Regions from separate parts of the Lysinibacillus sp. GbtcB16 genome, predicted to be linked through region 3. Evidence: riboswitches for the same ligand, from Rfam matches in the RefSeq annotation. Region 3 holds a riboswitch; each other region holds the start of a gene.

Region 1 (3,794 bases), on a different contig from region 3:
AGCAATTAAAACAAACACTTACCGATGTTAGTAAACAGAAAATGGATTTACAAAAATTATGGCAGGAAAGCCAGCAAGATTTACATGCCGCGAAGGAAGCTGCCAGTAATGCTAAACTAGCGGTGGAAATCGCCAAACAGAATTTTGAAGAATTAAAGCTCAAAATGAATGACAAGCGTGAGCAGTTTTCAATAAGCATGCAGGAAGCAGGCTTTGTGAACTACGAAGACTATGCAACTGCGAAAAGAAGTGCCACTCAATTAGAGGAACTTCGGAAGGCATGCAATGATTACACGTTACATGTTCATACGTTACAAATTCAAATTTCAGAAGGAGAAAAACATCTTCAAGGGAAAGAGGAGCAAGATTTAGCCCAGATGGAGGCAACTGTGGAAAATCTCCGAATCGCCTATGAGGATGCCTTTAAACAACTTCAACAAATAGATGGATTTGCGAAATCATGTCAAAGCTTCATCAACAAAGTAGAAGAAACAGAGAGAGAGCTTCGTTTACTTGAGAGTGAGGCAGGTCGAGTGAAGGAGCTGTATGGCTTATTAAATGGGCAAAATTCGAAAAAACTGTCCTTTGAACGATATATTCAAATTAATTATTTAGATCAAATTACAGAGGCAGCTAATATTCGTCTTTATCATTTGTCTAATGGTCAATTTGAGCTTAGACGTTCAGACAGGCTTGAAAAGCATGCAAAGCAAAGTGGACTTGGGCTTGATGTATATGATGCTTACACAGATCAATTACGAGATGTTAAAACGTTATCCGGTGGTGAAAAGTTCAATGCATCATTAAGCCTTGCTCTAGGAATGGCAGATGTTATTCAAAGCTTCCAAGGCAATATTCATATTGAAACAATGTTTATCGATGAGGGCTTTGGCTCGCTCGACGAGGAATCATTAAATAAAGCAATAGACACATTAATTGATTTACAAGATTCTGGACGAATGATTGGTGTCATCTCTCATGTACCTGAATTAAAATCAGCGATGCCAGCCGTTTTACATGTCGAAAAAACATTGAATGGACATAGTCAAACACATTTTGAAATAAAATAAAGGAAGGTGTATTTCCGGTTTAAGGAAATACGCCCTCCTTTTATTTTTTTCGAGAACTGACTGTAGAAGTTGTCCCTTTTTTTGCTGCCATCACTTTTTTTACGATTGGTATAACAATAGGCGCTAATTTAACAGCGGTTTTCACTACTTTTGATACTTTCATCAAAAACACAGCTCCTTTTTAATTACTTCTACCTGTTTATTTTAAAAATAAAACATTAGCGGATAACTCGAACGGCTTGAATAATATTCCATATAACAATTCCGAGCGAGACAATTCCGTAAATGGCGAACGAAATGAACCAAATGATCATGACTGTACTATTACTTGAAGTAGGGTCTAAACTAAATGTAGAAAAGACAAAAACAATGAAAAATAAGATCCCAAATACAAAAGGAATTAGATGGGACACTAATGCGCGAATAGAATGTCTTTTAATGTCAGCATCTTTCGTAACGAAGTAAACAATTAATGGTACGATGAAAGGAGCAAAGAAAATACTGAGATAACTAAAGGCAGATAAAATTTTTTGGTTCTCCATAGTTGTACCTCCTTTTTTAATATTTACGCATGGAAAACAGTAAAGTTTCAAAATTAAGTATGGAAGAGGTTGTAATCATTCCTTGCTTTGCGTACAATGAAAGTGTTCAAATTAAATTCAGATGTAACGACCACAAGGGGAGCTGATGATGTCAGCTGAGACTGGGCACGTAATGCCTTGACTCTTTGAACCTGTAAGCTAACACTTGCGTAGGGATGTGGATAGAAACCGACACTTTTACGATGTGAGGCTCTGTCCTGACATCGTTTTTTCATTCTTAAGAATAAAAAGGTGTCAGAGAGAATCAAATCAGCGCATTTCTATTCCTGCTCTTGTATCCTACATCGGAACAAAGGAGAGAATATGTATGGACAAAAAAAGACTATTAATGCTAGTGGAGATTGCAATATTTGCAGCGATTGGCCTTGTGCTTGATCAGGTCTCCTTTAAAGTATGGGCACAAGGTGGCTCTGTTAGTCTTGTCATGGTACCAATTATGTTAATTGCATTTCGCTGGGGTCTAGTAGCTGGCCTAATAACAGGCTTGCTTGTAGGTGTGATGCAAACCATGTTTGGAGCTTATATAGTACACTGGCTTCAAGGTTTATTAGATTACGGTGTTGCTTTCACAGTTGTAGGGTTAGCAGCCATTGTACGCAGACCTTTACTGGAAGCAGCAAGTCAACTAAACAAAACAAAAATGGCGTTTTATATTATTGTAGGTACGGTATTTGCAGGCTTCTTGCGATATGCAGCGCACACTACTGCTGGCGCGGTATTTTTTGCAGAGTATGCCGGCGATCAAAATGCGTGGATCTACTCGATAATTTATAATGGTACCTATATGCTGCCCGCAACAGTATTAACAGCCATTGTGGGAGCGTTATTATTCACAGCGGCTCCACAGCTAATGCAACGTAAAGCGTAATGCCAACCCCTTCATATTGGTGAAGGGGTTTTTTATGTAGTCGTAAGAGAATAACGCTTTTAGCACTTTGCCAAGAAGGCAGGCATACAATATTTAAAGCGTTTAGCGTTATACGCGTAAAAAGTTATGTTATATTAAAGAGTAGATATTAGATGAAAGGGACGTTATACATGATTGTAAAAACGCAAGAAGAAATTGAAGCTTTTAAAAAAATTGGACGCATTTGTGCAGAGATTCGTGAAGCGATGAAGGTTGCTACAAAACCAGGTGTCACAACACTTGAACTAGATGAAATTGCTGGTCGAATGTTTGCTGAGGCAGGTGCCATTTCAGGACCAAAAGGAGAATATGACTTCCCAGGATATACTTGTATTAGTGTCAACGAGGAAGTAGCACATGGTATCCCAGGAAAACGTGTTATTCAGGAGGGAGATATTGTCAATATCGATGTTTCAGGCTCTTTAGATGGCTACTTTGCGGACACGGGTATTTCATTTGTAGTTGGTGATGGCTATGAAGACAAAGAAAAACTATGTCGTGTTGCCAAAGATGCTTTTGATCGTGCTATGACAAAGGTAAAGGCTGGCTCTAAATTAAATCAAATCGGTAAAGCTGTAGAGCGCGAAGCGAATGCTAATGGCTTAACAGTGATTATGAATTTAACAGGCCATGGTTTAGGTCGTTCTTTACATGATGAGCCCAATCACATTTTAAATTATTATGATGCATGGGACTCTACGATTATGAAAGAAGGTATGGTTCTTGCAGTCGAGCCATTTATCTCAGCAAAAGCAGAGCATATTGTAGAAGCTGGTGATGGTTGGACATTCATTACACCTGATAAGTCTCTTGTTGCTCAAATTGAACATTCAGTAATTGTTACAAAAGATAAACCAATTATCCTTACTTCATTAGACGAAGAATAGGATTACAAAAAAATCCTGCACACCAAATTATTTTTGGTAGGCAGGATTTTTTTTAATGAATAAAATACCAACTAAGAGTACACCACATAGAAATAACGCAGCTGTTGTTACGAGTAGCTCATCAAAACCATTATGTAAAGCGATTCCTATATAAGCCCATATAAAAACACTTGGATACATGATATCAAAGTGATGAAAGCGGATATGTAGCGCAATGGCTCCACCTAAGGTCAGTAAAATAACTGCCCAAAGAGGAGTACTTAGACCAAAACCGTTCCAACCATAAGCTGTTAACGTAAAGCTAATATTTGTGATAAAAATAAATGTC
Region 2 (3,794 bases), on a different contig from region 3:
ATGACTGCCCCCATTACGCTATACGTTGCAGCAATTTTCACACCCGAAAAAATTGCTGGGTAGGCATGTGGCCATTCTAGTTTCCAAAACGTTTGAGCCTTCGTTGCACCAATCATTTCAAAATAATGCTTTAACTCGGGTGCTGTTTGGCGAAAACCGTCCATTGCCGCAATGACAATAGGGAAAAAGCAAACAAGACAAATAATGATAAGCTTTGGTAATAAGCCAAAGCCAAACCAAATAATAAGGAGGGGTGCTAACACAAGAATCGGTATGTTTTGCGACATAATGAGAATCGGATAAAATAATGACCGAATAAAAGTAAAACGATGCAAAACAATTGCCACTGTTAGACCACAGCCAACCCCAATAGCAAGTCCTAGTAAAGCTAATTGCACGGTAGCCAGAGCATGTGGCAGGAACGTCTGATACGATTGAAAGCCTTCTACTACAATTATGCTTGGTGCTGGAAGGAGCCAAGGAGGAACATCAGCTATATGCACAACAAGCTCCCATATGAATAAGAGGAAGGCGATAAAAATTATCGTCCTTCCTTTTTGTAATGCCCGTTTCATGATTGATATTTCTCCGTTAATGTAGCCATTGTAATCCCGTTTGGTTGATATAAAATTTTTACTTGTGTAATGACATTAATGGCTCCTAGCTCGACCATCTTAACATTCATTTTCTCAATGATTTGAAGAAGCACTGGAAGCTCACCCTCCATCGTTGTTTCAAGTGGATGAACCTCATACTTCACACCAGATGCATCAATAACTGCAATGGCCGCATCTACATAAGGGATGACATCCTCATACTTTTCTGTCTTTGGAATGATTTGGACACTGATCAATGAATTTGCCATGTTAATTGGCCTCCTTTTTTGGTAAAAACTCATTCGTAAACGCTTGTTTAGCATCAAATTCGCCTTCTAATACTTTGTTGCTCGACATCCATTTAGCATAGTTTTCCCACACTGAAAACTTTTGCTCTCCCCATTGTTTAGCATCGTCCTGATATTTATCAGCCAACCACTCTTGGCTTTTATGCACTAACTCCTTATCTAAGTCAGGTGCCGCTTCTAGTAAAATATCAGCCGCTTCATTTGGATGCTCGATCGCATATTCATAGCCCTTCGATGCAGCTGCAACAAAAGCTTTGACGATGTCTGGATTGTTTTGAATCATTTTTTCATTAGTTGCTAAAACAGGTGTATAGTAATCTAACTGATTACTGTAGTCTGTTAAATACAGCATATTAATCTTTTCCCCACGAAGCTCTGCCTCAATCCCTGTCCAAGCATAATAAATCCAAGCAAAGTCGATGTCTTTTTTCATCATCGTGAAGAAATCTAAATCTCCCGCATTGACAATATCTAATTTATTTATATCAGCGTTTTCTTTTTGCATTAATGATTGTAATACGGCTTGTTCGAGTGGCGCTCCCCAACCACCATATGTTTTTCCTTCAAAGTCCTTTGGAGATGTAATACCCTTTGATGCTACAGAAGCAAATCCAGATGTATTATGCTGGATGATGGCCGCTATTGAGACAAGTGGCACAGCCTGAACACGAGCCTGTGTAATGCCCTCCTGATAGCTCACGCCAAATTCTGCCTTACCAGAAGCTACGAGCTGATCGGCTCCTGCCTCTCCTGGCATAATAATCTCAACATCTAAGCCCTGATCTTCAAAATAACCGAGCTTTTTCGCAACATACAATCCTGTATGATTCGTATTTGGTGTCCAATCGAGAACCACTGACACCTTTTTCTTTGTATCAGCAGCTTGCTTGTCCTCCTTGTCGCTACAGCCCACTAACATCAATAGTGCCGCTAATAGAATAAATAACCATTTTTTCATGCTAAGTCCTCCCAGTTTGTAATATGAAAGTGTTCATGAATGAATGTTGTCACCAGAAGAAAGCGTAATATACGGTTGGTAAGATATTGCTTGGAAAACAAAAAAACGCCTAGGATTCCTCCCAGACGTATTGCAATCAATCTCCAAAACTTTTGCTTTTTTGAATAGATGTTCCCTACGCTGGTACGAGCCAAATCAGGTTCAAAGGGTCAGTGTCTATCGGACACAATCTCAGCTAGCCATAACTAGCCCCCCTACATTCTTTCGCTATGAACTTTTCGATGATTATTATACCCATAGTTGATCTAAAATGACAAGATGCTATTTTTAGATAGTTGTTCCACTCCAACAAATAGCCCAGCTCTACTAGATAGAAACTGGGCATAGTTTTAGCTTGGTTTTTGTTCTTTTTTGGCCGTTAAGACATGGGAAATGGCTCCATCTGTTGCAATATCCACTTTAAATGAACCATTAGAATGGCGATCAGCACGCGTCAATGCATGAACATCAATAAATTCTTGGACGCCTTTTTCAGTTTCAATCACAACCTGTTCATCGTCTGTCGCTTGAATAACAGCGACAATTCGGTGAGGATTTGCTTTTAATTCTGTTAGGACTTTAAGGCCGCGTTTGGCACGACCCGCTACTTCTACCTCTGCGACATTCATTTTCTTGACAGCCCCTCGTTGTGTCACAATAACGACATATTGTGTTTCATCTGGCTGTAGAACATTGACCCCAACTAAAGCTTCTCCATCTTTTAACGTAATCCCTTTAACGCCACCTGTTTTCACACCAGTAACCGGTAATTCCTCGATAGGGAATCGAATAGCATACGCCGTATCAGTTGTTAAGAGCAATTCCACATCATCCGTCATAAATGATGCATAAATCATTGCATCGCCCGCTTTAACATTCATTGTTTTAATCGGCTTCGAGTAACGCGTCACTGCATAATCTGCGAGCGGTGAACGTTTAATTTGTCCATCTTTCGTAGCAGTTAAAATATACGTATTTGGTTGTTCAAATGTTTCAAAGCCATAGACGGCAATAATTGATTCATCTTCACTTGTTGGCACAATACTAGAAATATGCTGACCAAGGTCCTTCCAACGAATATCAGGCAATTCGTGAACTGGCTGATAAATATAATTCCCTCTATTTGTAAATAACAATAGATGATGCTGCGTATTTAAGTTTGCTTCATACAATAAATAATCGGAATCCTTCATCGCAAAATCTTGACCATTGGAAGCGGCATGGGATCGTGTAGAAGTACGTTTAATATAGCCATCTTTCGTGACAGTCACCACAACCTCTTCACTTGGAACAAGGACATCTAATGTAATTTTAATTTCTTCTATTTCTTGTTCAATTCTCGAGCGACGCGGCTCTGTGAAGCGTTTTTTAATATCTAGTAATTCTTGTTTAATGACACGTACAAGCTTGGCCTCGCTTTGTAAAATTCCTTCTAGCTTGGCAATCAATTTATTTAAATCATCCTGTTCTTGGCGGAGCTCTGTAATATCGGTATTCGTTAAACGATATAATTGCAGGCTCACAATCGCCTCTGCTTGTACCTCGGTAAAATCGAACTTTGCCTGTAAATTAAGCTTGGCATCCTTCTTATCATTAGAAGAACGAATTGTCGCAATGACTTCATCTAAAATAGACAATGCTTTAATTAATCCATCTACAATATGGGAACGATCCTTAGCCTTTTGTAAATCATATATAGAACGATTTGTGACCACTTCTTTTTGGTGAGTAATATAGGCATCCAATAATAATGGCAATGTCATCATCGTTGGGCGACGATTATGAATCGCAATCATATTAAAATTGTAAGCTACTTGTAAATCTGTTGTTTTAAATAAGTACTGTAAAATCCCTTGTCCAGGAACATCCTTTTTCAGCTCGATTACGACACGT
Region 3 (3,794 bases):
AGCTGATAAGCAAAATGATTTGTGGGGCCATGACCTTTACCAATGGCTAAATCATGCATAATGGCTAATTGTATAAATCTTTTAGCTTCGATAATAGCTTTTTCAATGGTCAAACCTTGACCAAGAAAAGCAGTGATAGCTGCTGAAAATGTACAACCTGTACCATGTGTGTTTTTCGTCGTAATACGAGGAGACTGCATGGAAAATGATTTGTCATTTTTTATAAATACATAATCAATTGCATATAACGAATTGGGGAGATGCCCACCTTTAATGATGACACATTGAACACCTAGTTGGAAAAAGCATTGAGCAATTTCCTCCATATCCGAGAATTGATTTATTTTTTTTCCCGTAAGTGCCTCTGCTTCCGGTATATTTGGTGTCACAATTGTAGCAAGAGGAAGTAAAGACATGCGCATGGCCTCGATAGCCTCTTGCTGCAATAAGCTTTCTCCACCTTTTGCAATCATAACGGGATCAACGATTAGTGGGATTTTTAAATCGTCAATAATGTGTGCAATACCTTGAATAATTTCCGAGGAATAAAGCATACCTGTTTTAATCGCAGTAATCGAAAAATCTTCTAGTAATGCATGAAATTGTTTTTCAACAAAGTCAACTTCAATTGGGAAAACCTCTGTTACACCAAGTGTGTTTTGAGCAGTTAATGCTGTAATAACGGAGGTGCCAAAAACCCCTAATTCCTGGAATGTTTTTAAATCAGCCTGAATACCAGCGCCACCGCCACTATCTGAGCCTGCAATTGTCGTTACAATATGCATGAAGCCTCACCCTCCTTTGAAAGACGATGTAAGGCATTAAGCAAAGCAATTTGAATATCCCCAATATCCTCTGTAAATGCGGATGCTAACTCAGCTGCTTTTTTATAGTATGTGAGTGTTTCCGCTAATTGGCTGTACGGATCATCTCCTGAAGAGAAGGCTGCTCCACATATAGCACTAAGTAAACAGCCTGTACCCGTTACTTCAGTCATTTGTGAATTTCCACCTGTAATCCATTCGCTATGCACACCGTCTGTCATAAAATCATGTTTGCCTGTAACAATGACTATACAGTTGTAGCGTTGAGCCAATAATGTAGCCTCAGTCTCTATGTCAATAAATCCCTCACCACTATCAACACCTTTTTGTTGCCATTCCACATTGGCTAATGCCGCAAGCTCTCCCTTGTTACAACGTATGACTGCAAATTGAATAGCTGAAAGTAATAGATGTACGGTTTCCTTGCGATAAACTGTGGCACCTGCGCCAACCGGATCTAATATAACAGGAATGCCAAGGGTATTTGCTTTTTTTCCTGCTAACAGCATTGATTCTTTTATTCGATCATTTAGTGTACCAATATTGATTAAAAGAGCGTCTGCATTGGCGACCATTTCCTCAACCTCATGGCTATCATCAGCCATGACAGGAGAGGCACCTAATGCCAATAGACCATTGGCTTGGAAATTAGCCACGACATAATTAGTTATACAGTGAATAAGCGGTTGTTGTTGACGAATTGTTTGAAAAATCATTTTAGTCCTCCTTTATGGGTGGACGTAAGCATGCAAAAAAGGCCCTTTTTACGTAAAAATGCACGAAAAAGAGCCTTTCATCTGAAAAAACGATGTTCATTGCTCCCTACGTCAGTATTAACTAACAGGTTCAAAGGGTCAGGTTTTACCTTCTCAACTCTTTATGAGTCCCCCTGCAATCTTGCTTTTAGTTGACCAAAATGTACCATACTTTTCGTATGTATTCAATAGCAAGTTTTCCTATCGACAAAACGTGACTGATGCCATATAGCTAAGCATGATAGTTGTCATGACTTTACTTAAATCAAGTGTAAACCATTGAAAATACTAAGAAAGGAGTATAATGTGTCTTAACAAAAGGGGGCATTTGCCATGAATAGACAAGAATTAGTAGCACCAGAATGGTACAACATAACAGATGAATTTGAAAAATATGCAAAGGATTCAACTAAAAACGCATTGATTATTTATAATGAGCATTCTGATGTACAATTTATCACCTACGCACATTTACTTGAAAGAGCGAATCAGGCGGCACATGTCTTTACAAAAAATGGATTAACTAAAGGTGATGTCATTTTAGTGATGGTACCACGCTCAGTAGAAGCATACATTGTCTATATTGCTGCATTAAAAGCGGGTTTAACAATCATTCCAAGCTCTGAAATGCTAAGAACAAAAGATATTGAGTATCGTATTCATCATGCTGATGCTAAAGCTGTAGTAGCCTTTGAGCCCTATATTGAGCAATTTGATCAAGTAGGAAATCTACAAAATATACAGCAATTTGTTATCGGAGATGCACATGAACCATGGCAGCCGTTAGTAGACAAAATGCGAAAGCAACCAACAACTTACATAAGTTCTACACCAACAAAAAGTACAGACCATGCCTTTTTAGCTTACACAAGTGGCACAACAGGTAACCCGAAAGCTGCTGTTCATACTCATAGCTGGGGCTATGCACATTTACGGACAACAGCCCCACACTGGCTAGGCGTACAAGAAAATGATATTGTATGGGCAACTGCAGCACCAGGATGGCAAAAATGGATTTGGAGTCCGTTTCTCGCGATTTTAGGCAGCGGTGCCACTGCATTTGTTTATAAAGGAAAGTTTGATGCAGCAACATATTTAGCGTTGCTTGAAAAATTTAAGATGAATGTCTTATGTTGCACACCGACAGAATATCGTTTTATGGCAGCACTTGAAAATTTACAGGAGTATGACATCAGTTCAATTCGACAAGCTGTTTCAGCAGGTGAACCATTGAACAGTGAAGTCATTAAAAAATTCTCAGACACTTTCCATCTACAAGTGCGAGATGGTTATGGTCAGACTGAGAATACACTTCTTGTAGGGACTATGGTTGGTATGGACGCAAGAGTTGGTTCGATGGGTAAACCTACGCCAGGCAATACCGTTGACATTATAGACGATTTTGGCGAGCCAGTTGCTATAGGAGAAGTAGGTGATATTGCTGTTCATCGAGAAACACCTGCACTTTTTAAAACATATTTAAATGATCCTGAACGTACTAATTTACAATTTCGTGGTGATTGGTATATAACAGGGGATCGAGCTTATAAAGATGCGGACGGCTATTTTTGGTTTGAAGGCCGCGGAGATGATGTTATTATTTCCTCAGGTTACACAATTGGACCTTTTGAAGTAGAGGATGCGCTGATGAAGCATCCGACTGTGAAAGAGGTTGCTGTCATTGCAAGTCCCGATAAAGTTCGTGGGAACATCGTTAAAGCGTTCATTATCCTTCATAATGGTGTTAATGGTAATCAAGAGCTTATTCAATCCCTTCAAAATCATGTCAAATCATTAACGGCCCCTTATAAATACCCACGTGCTATTGAATTTGTTACGGAGTTACCCAAAACTGCATCTGGTAAAATTAGACGTGTCGAATTAAGACAACAAGAATTAGAACAGCTTGTACAATAATCATTTCCTAGGAAATAATGTCGAAAATCAAAGTTCATGCAAAGAAATGAACTTTGATTTTTTTTATATTTTTAGGTAAGGTATTATGAGGAAATAAATAGAATAAAACTTTTTGCATATTATTGCAAAAAAATGAAACAAATGAGCAAGTCATACGTATTACGAGTTAAGGAGGCGGAAAGACATGAATGTTAAAAGGTGGGTTGCATTGATAGTTGCTGGTGTTCTTTTACTGTTTTCATTAGGGATTAATACCATTTTTGCACTATTTAAAGCAGATTTCCTAGGTAATTTTGAC
Region 4 (3,794 bases), on a different contig from region 3:
TGATTTTTTGAATCTTTTCAACCATATGAACAAGGCGCGCCCCGTCCGTAGTGGAAGTCAACGGTTTTAATTATGAAAGTAAGTGGCATTGACCTAGTGCATGATCGACACTACTATTAAAAGGGAGGAGGGACATCAATATGGTGTATCTTGGAATGATTTTCTTTCAAATTGTCGCACCTATTTTAGTATTACTTGTACTAGGTGCTATTCTACAAAAGAAATTTCGCTTTAATTTAAAAGCATTATCACAGCTTATTACATATTGTTTTATGCCAGCCGCTGTATTTATTAATTTATATGAGACGAATATAAAGCTGTCTGTTCTAGGAGAAGTCGGATTGTTTGTTGTACTTTTTATCGGGAGTCAAATGCTGCTTAGTCACTTTTTAGCGAAAGGGCTTGGCCTCGCCAAAACTGAGGCGGCTGTTTTTAAAAATAGTGTAGTACTCATTAACTCTGGGAACTATGGGATTCCGGTAGCTCAAATGATTTTTGCCACTCAACCTATCGGTGTAGCCATCCAGGTTATACTCGTTATCTTTCAAAACATGACAACATATACGTATGGTTTATATAATTTAATTTCCTCTACTAAATCGGGCATGACGATTTTTAAGGATTTTATAAAAATGCCTATTATTCACGCTCTAATAATCGGAGTGGCCATGAATTATTTTGATATTGGCATTCCGCAGTTTATTAAAATACCAATAGACCATGTAGCAGATGGTTTTATTGCCGTTGCATTAATCACGCTAGGAGCCCAATTGTCTCAGCTGGAGATCAAAACGATGTTTAATAAAACAGTATTCGTCAGCTGCTTCACACGATTATTTATCGGACCAGCCGTGGCTTTAGTCATTATCTATGCGCTAGGTTTAGATGGGGTTGTGGCACAATCATTATTTATAGCGAGTGCTTTTCCCACATCCCGCAACAGTTCAAGTCTAGCATTAGAATATGATGTAGAGTCCGCAACAGCTGCTCAAACTGTTTTATTCTCAACCATTGTGAGTTGTATAACGGTCACGATTGTGATTTATATTGCGGATGTATTGTTTACCTAATAGAAAATATTTTAATGATATCTTCCATCTCTTAGCAATATCTGCTACACTAGCATCAAACTGAATAGTATTAACTAGGGGAGTCTGATGAGTCAGGCTGAGAGGGAAACGCATAGAGGTTTCTTGACCCTTTGGACCTGATCTGGCTCATACCAGCGTGGGAAAGTTAAGAAGCTATTGCCTATTACGTGCAATCAATAGACCCTTTACATTCATGGCCGGATCCAATTATTATTTTGGATTCGGCCTTTATTTATTGTATTGATTGTTGGGTGAGCTAGATTCGGTCCTTGCTTAAAATACATTTAAGGGAGAGAAGTAGCTCATGTCAGCAATTAGTGAAAAGAACATTACGATTATGTCTAACTTTGAAGGAAGTAAAAAGGTTTATGTGGAAGGATCTCGTCCAGATATTTTAGTACCAATGCGTGAAATTGCATTAAGTCCGACGACTGGTAGCTTTGGAGATGAAGAAAATGCCCCCATTCGGGTGTATGATACGAGTGGCCCATATACAGATCCGGCCTTTCGTGTGGATATTACAAAGGGCTTACCTGCTTTACGAAGTACTTGGATACAAGAGCGAGGGGATGTTGAGGAATACGGAGGGCGTACGATTAAACCGGAGGATAATGGTTTCCGTCGCGCTGATGATCCGCGTATCCATGAAAACGTCTTTCCGGAATTGGTGAGAAAGCCTTTACGTGCAAAAAAGGATGGAAATGTCACACAGCTTCATTATGCTCGAAAAGGAATTATTACACCTGAGATGGAATTTGTAGCGATACGCGAAAATATGGACCCAGATTTCGTACGTTCAGAGATTGCAGCAGGCCGAGCTATTATGCCTTCCAATATTAATCATCCAGAGGCAGAGCCAATGATTATCGGTCGTAACTTCCATGTGAAAATTAATGCGAACATTGGAAATTCAGCTGTATCATCCTCGATTGCAGAGGAGGTCGAAAAAATGACATGGGCTACACGCTGGGGTGCTGATAATATTATGGATCTATCAACTGGCAAGCATATTCATACAACGAGAGAATGGATTATTCGAAATGCTGCAGTACCCGTTGGGACAGTACCAATTTATCAGGCATTAGAAAAAGTGAATGGTGTCGCTGAGGATTTAACGTGGGAGGTGTACCGTGATACGCTTATTGAACAAGCGGAGCAAGGGGTAGATTATTTCACTATTCATGCAGGTGTCCTTTTACGTTACGTTCCTCTTACGGCAAGCCGTGTAACGGGCATTGTGTCTCGGGGTGGATCCATTATGGCGCAGTGGTGCTTATACCATCATCAAGAGAACTTCCTCTATACTCATTTTGAGGAAATATGCGAAATTATGAAAGCTTATGATGTAGCCTTCTCATTAGGAGATGGCTTACGCCCAGGGTCAATCGCGGATGCTAACGATGAAGCACAATTCGCGGAGCTGGAAACATTAGGTGAATTAACGGAAATCGCATGGAAGCATGATGTTCAAGTAATGGTGGAGGGTCCAGGTCATGTTCCCATGCATTTGATTAAAGAAAATATGGACAAGCAATTAGAGGTTTGTAAGGAAGCTCCCTTCTATACATTAGGTCCATTGACAACAGATATTGCGCCAGGTTATGACCATATTACATCTGCTATTGGAGCAGCAATGATTGGTTGGTTTGGTACAGCTATGCTCTGCTACGTGACACCGAAGGAACATTTAGGTTTACCTAATCGGGAGGATGTTCGAGTAGGGGTTATTACTTATAAAATTGCTGCACATGCTGCAGATTTAGCAAAGGGCCACCCAGGTGCACAGCAACGGGATGATGCACTGTCCAAAGCGCGTTTTGAGTTCCGCTGGCGCGATCAATTTAACCTTTCTCTTGATCCAGAGCGTGCAGTAGAATATCATGATGAAACATTGCCAGCTGAAGGAGCCAAAACGGCTCATTTTTGTTCAATGTGCGGGCCTAAATTTTGTAGCATGAGAATTTCTCAGGATATTCGTAATTATGCTAAGGAAAAGGATTTAAATACAACAGAAGCCATCCATGAAGGTATGAGGGAAAAGTCAGCGGAGTTTAAAAAGGCAGGTAGTCAAATCTACCAATAATAATAATGCAAGGCTTGTGTTTATTTCTAGACACGAGCCTTTTTTATGTTGGTTTCATAACTTAATAGGGAGATGAAAAAAAGGAATATATGCCTTTGCAAATAGAAATGAACGCTTAAACCTAGACGAATACAAAAAAGCTCCATGTGAATTATACATTCACATGGAGAAAAGTTGGATTTGGATATCAATAATAAGTGGAATATTAAACGTTTGTTGGTTGTTTTACGTATGGATTTGTAAGATCCATACCTTCTAATGAAAGACCCATTGCTTTTGCGACACCTTCACCATATGCTGGATCAGCTAAATAGCAGTGAAGAATGTGACGGCGTTTGATGAATTCCTCAACAGAAGCCATATCATTAGCCGTATTTTCAAATAGACGTTGTTGTTCTTCCGCAGTCATTAGGCGGAAAAGTTTACCTGGTTGCTCGAAGTAATTACTATCGTCTTCACGGAAATCATGAATTCCTGCATGACCATCAATGCGTAACTCAGGCTCTTTATGGTCTAAATTATGTTCCCATTCACCATAGCTATTTGGTTCATAGCCTAGTGTTGATCCAAGGTTGCCGTCAAAACGCATAGAGCCATCTCGGTGGAAAGTACGGAATGGA

The links. A riboswitch is a leader RNA that binds a small molecule or an ion and turns the genes downstream of it on or off. The one in region 3 is predicted to bind thiamine pyrophosphate.
Region 1: another riboswitch for thiamine pyrophosphate. It lies ahead of thiT (energy-coupled thiamine transporter ThiT); the one in region 3 lies ahead of thiM (hydroxyethylthiazole kinase).
Region 2: another riboswitch for thiamine pyrophosphate. It lies ahead of KVT27_RS09215 (ABC transporter substrate-binding protein); the one in region 3 lies ahead of thiM (hydroxyethylthiazole kinase).
Region 4: another riboswitch for thiamine pyrophosphate. It lies ahead of thiC (phosphomethylpyrimidine synthase ThiC); the one in region 3 lies ahead of thiM (hydroxyethylthiazole kinase).

Annotation. Positions count from the first base shown of each region.
Region 1 covers NZ_JAGXJV010000007.1:48,152-51,945, reverse strand. Annotated here, with positions in the region: gene KVT27_RS19070 (AAA family ATPase) at 1-1,070, shown strand, start outside; gene KVT27_RS27105 (hypothetical protein) at 1,111-1,236, opposite strand; gene KVT27_RS19065 (magnetosome magnetite crystal formation protein family) at 1,289-1,612, opposite strand; TPP riboswitch at 1,738-1,845, shown strand; gene thiT (energy-coupled thiamine transporter ThiT) at 1,980-2,540, shown strand; gene map (type I methionyl aminopeptidase) at 2,711-3,466, shown strand; gene KVT27_RS19050 (hypothetical protein) at 3,494-3,794, opposite strand, start outside.
Region 2 covers NZ_JAGXJV010000001.1:1,837,429-1,841,222, forward strand. Annotated here, with positions in the region: gene KVT27_RS09205 (ABC transporter permease) at 1-575, opposite strand, end outside; gene KVT27_RS09210 (thiamine-binding protein) at 572-865, opposite strand; gene KVT27_RS09215 (ABC transporter substrate-binding protein) at 867-1,862, opposite strand; TPP riboswitch at 2,018-2,128, opposite strand; gene parC (DNA topoisomerase IV subunit A) at 2,252-3,794, opposite strand, start outside.
Region 3 covers NZ_JAGXJV010000002.1:134,965-138,758, forward strand. Annotated here, with positions in the region: gene thiD (bifunctional hydroxymethylpyrimidine kinase/phosphomethylpyrimidine kinase) at 1-785, opposite strand, end outside; gene thiM (hydroxyethylthiazole kinase) at 773-1,540, opposite strand; TPP riboswitch at 1,627-1,725, opposite strand; gene mbcS (acyl-CoA synthetase MbcS) at 1,913-3,496, shown strand; gene sppA (signal peptide peptidase SppA) at 3,681-3,794, shown strand, end outside.
Region 4 covers NZ_JAGXJV010000008.1:113,303-117,096, forward strand. Annotated here, with positions in the region: gene KVT27_RS19940 (AEC family transporter) at 141-1,070, shown strand; TPP riboswitch at 1,137-1,251, shown strand; gene thiC (phosphomethylpyrimidine synthase ThiC) at 1,396-3,174, shown strand; gene KVT27_RS19950 (catalase) at 3,380-3,794, opposite strand, start outside.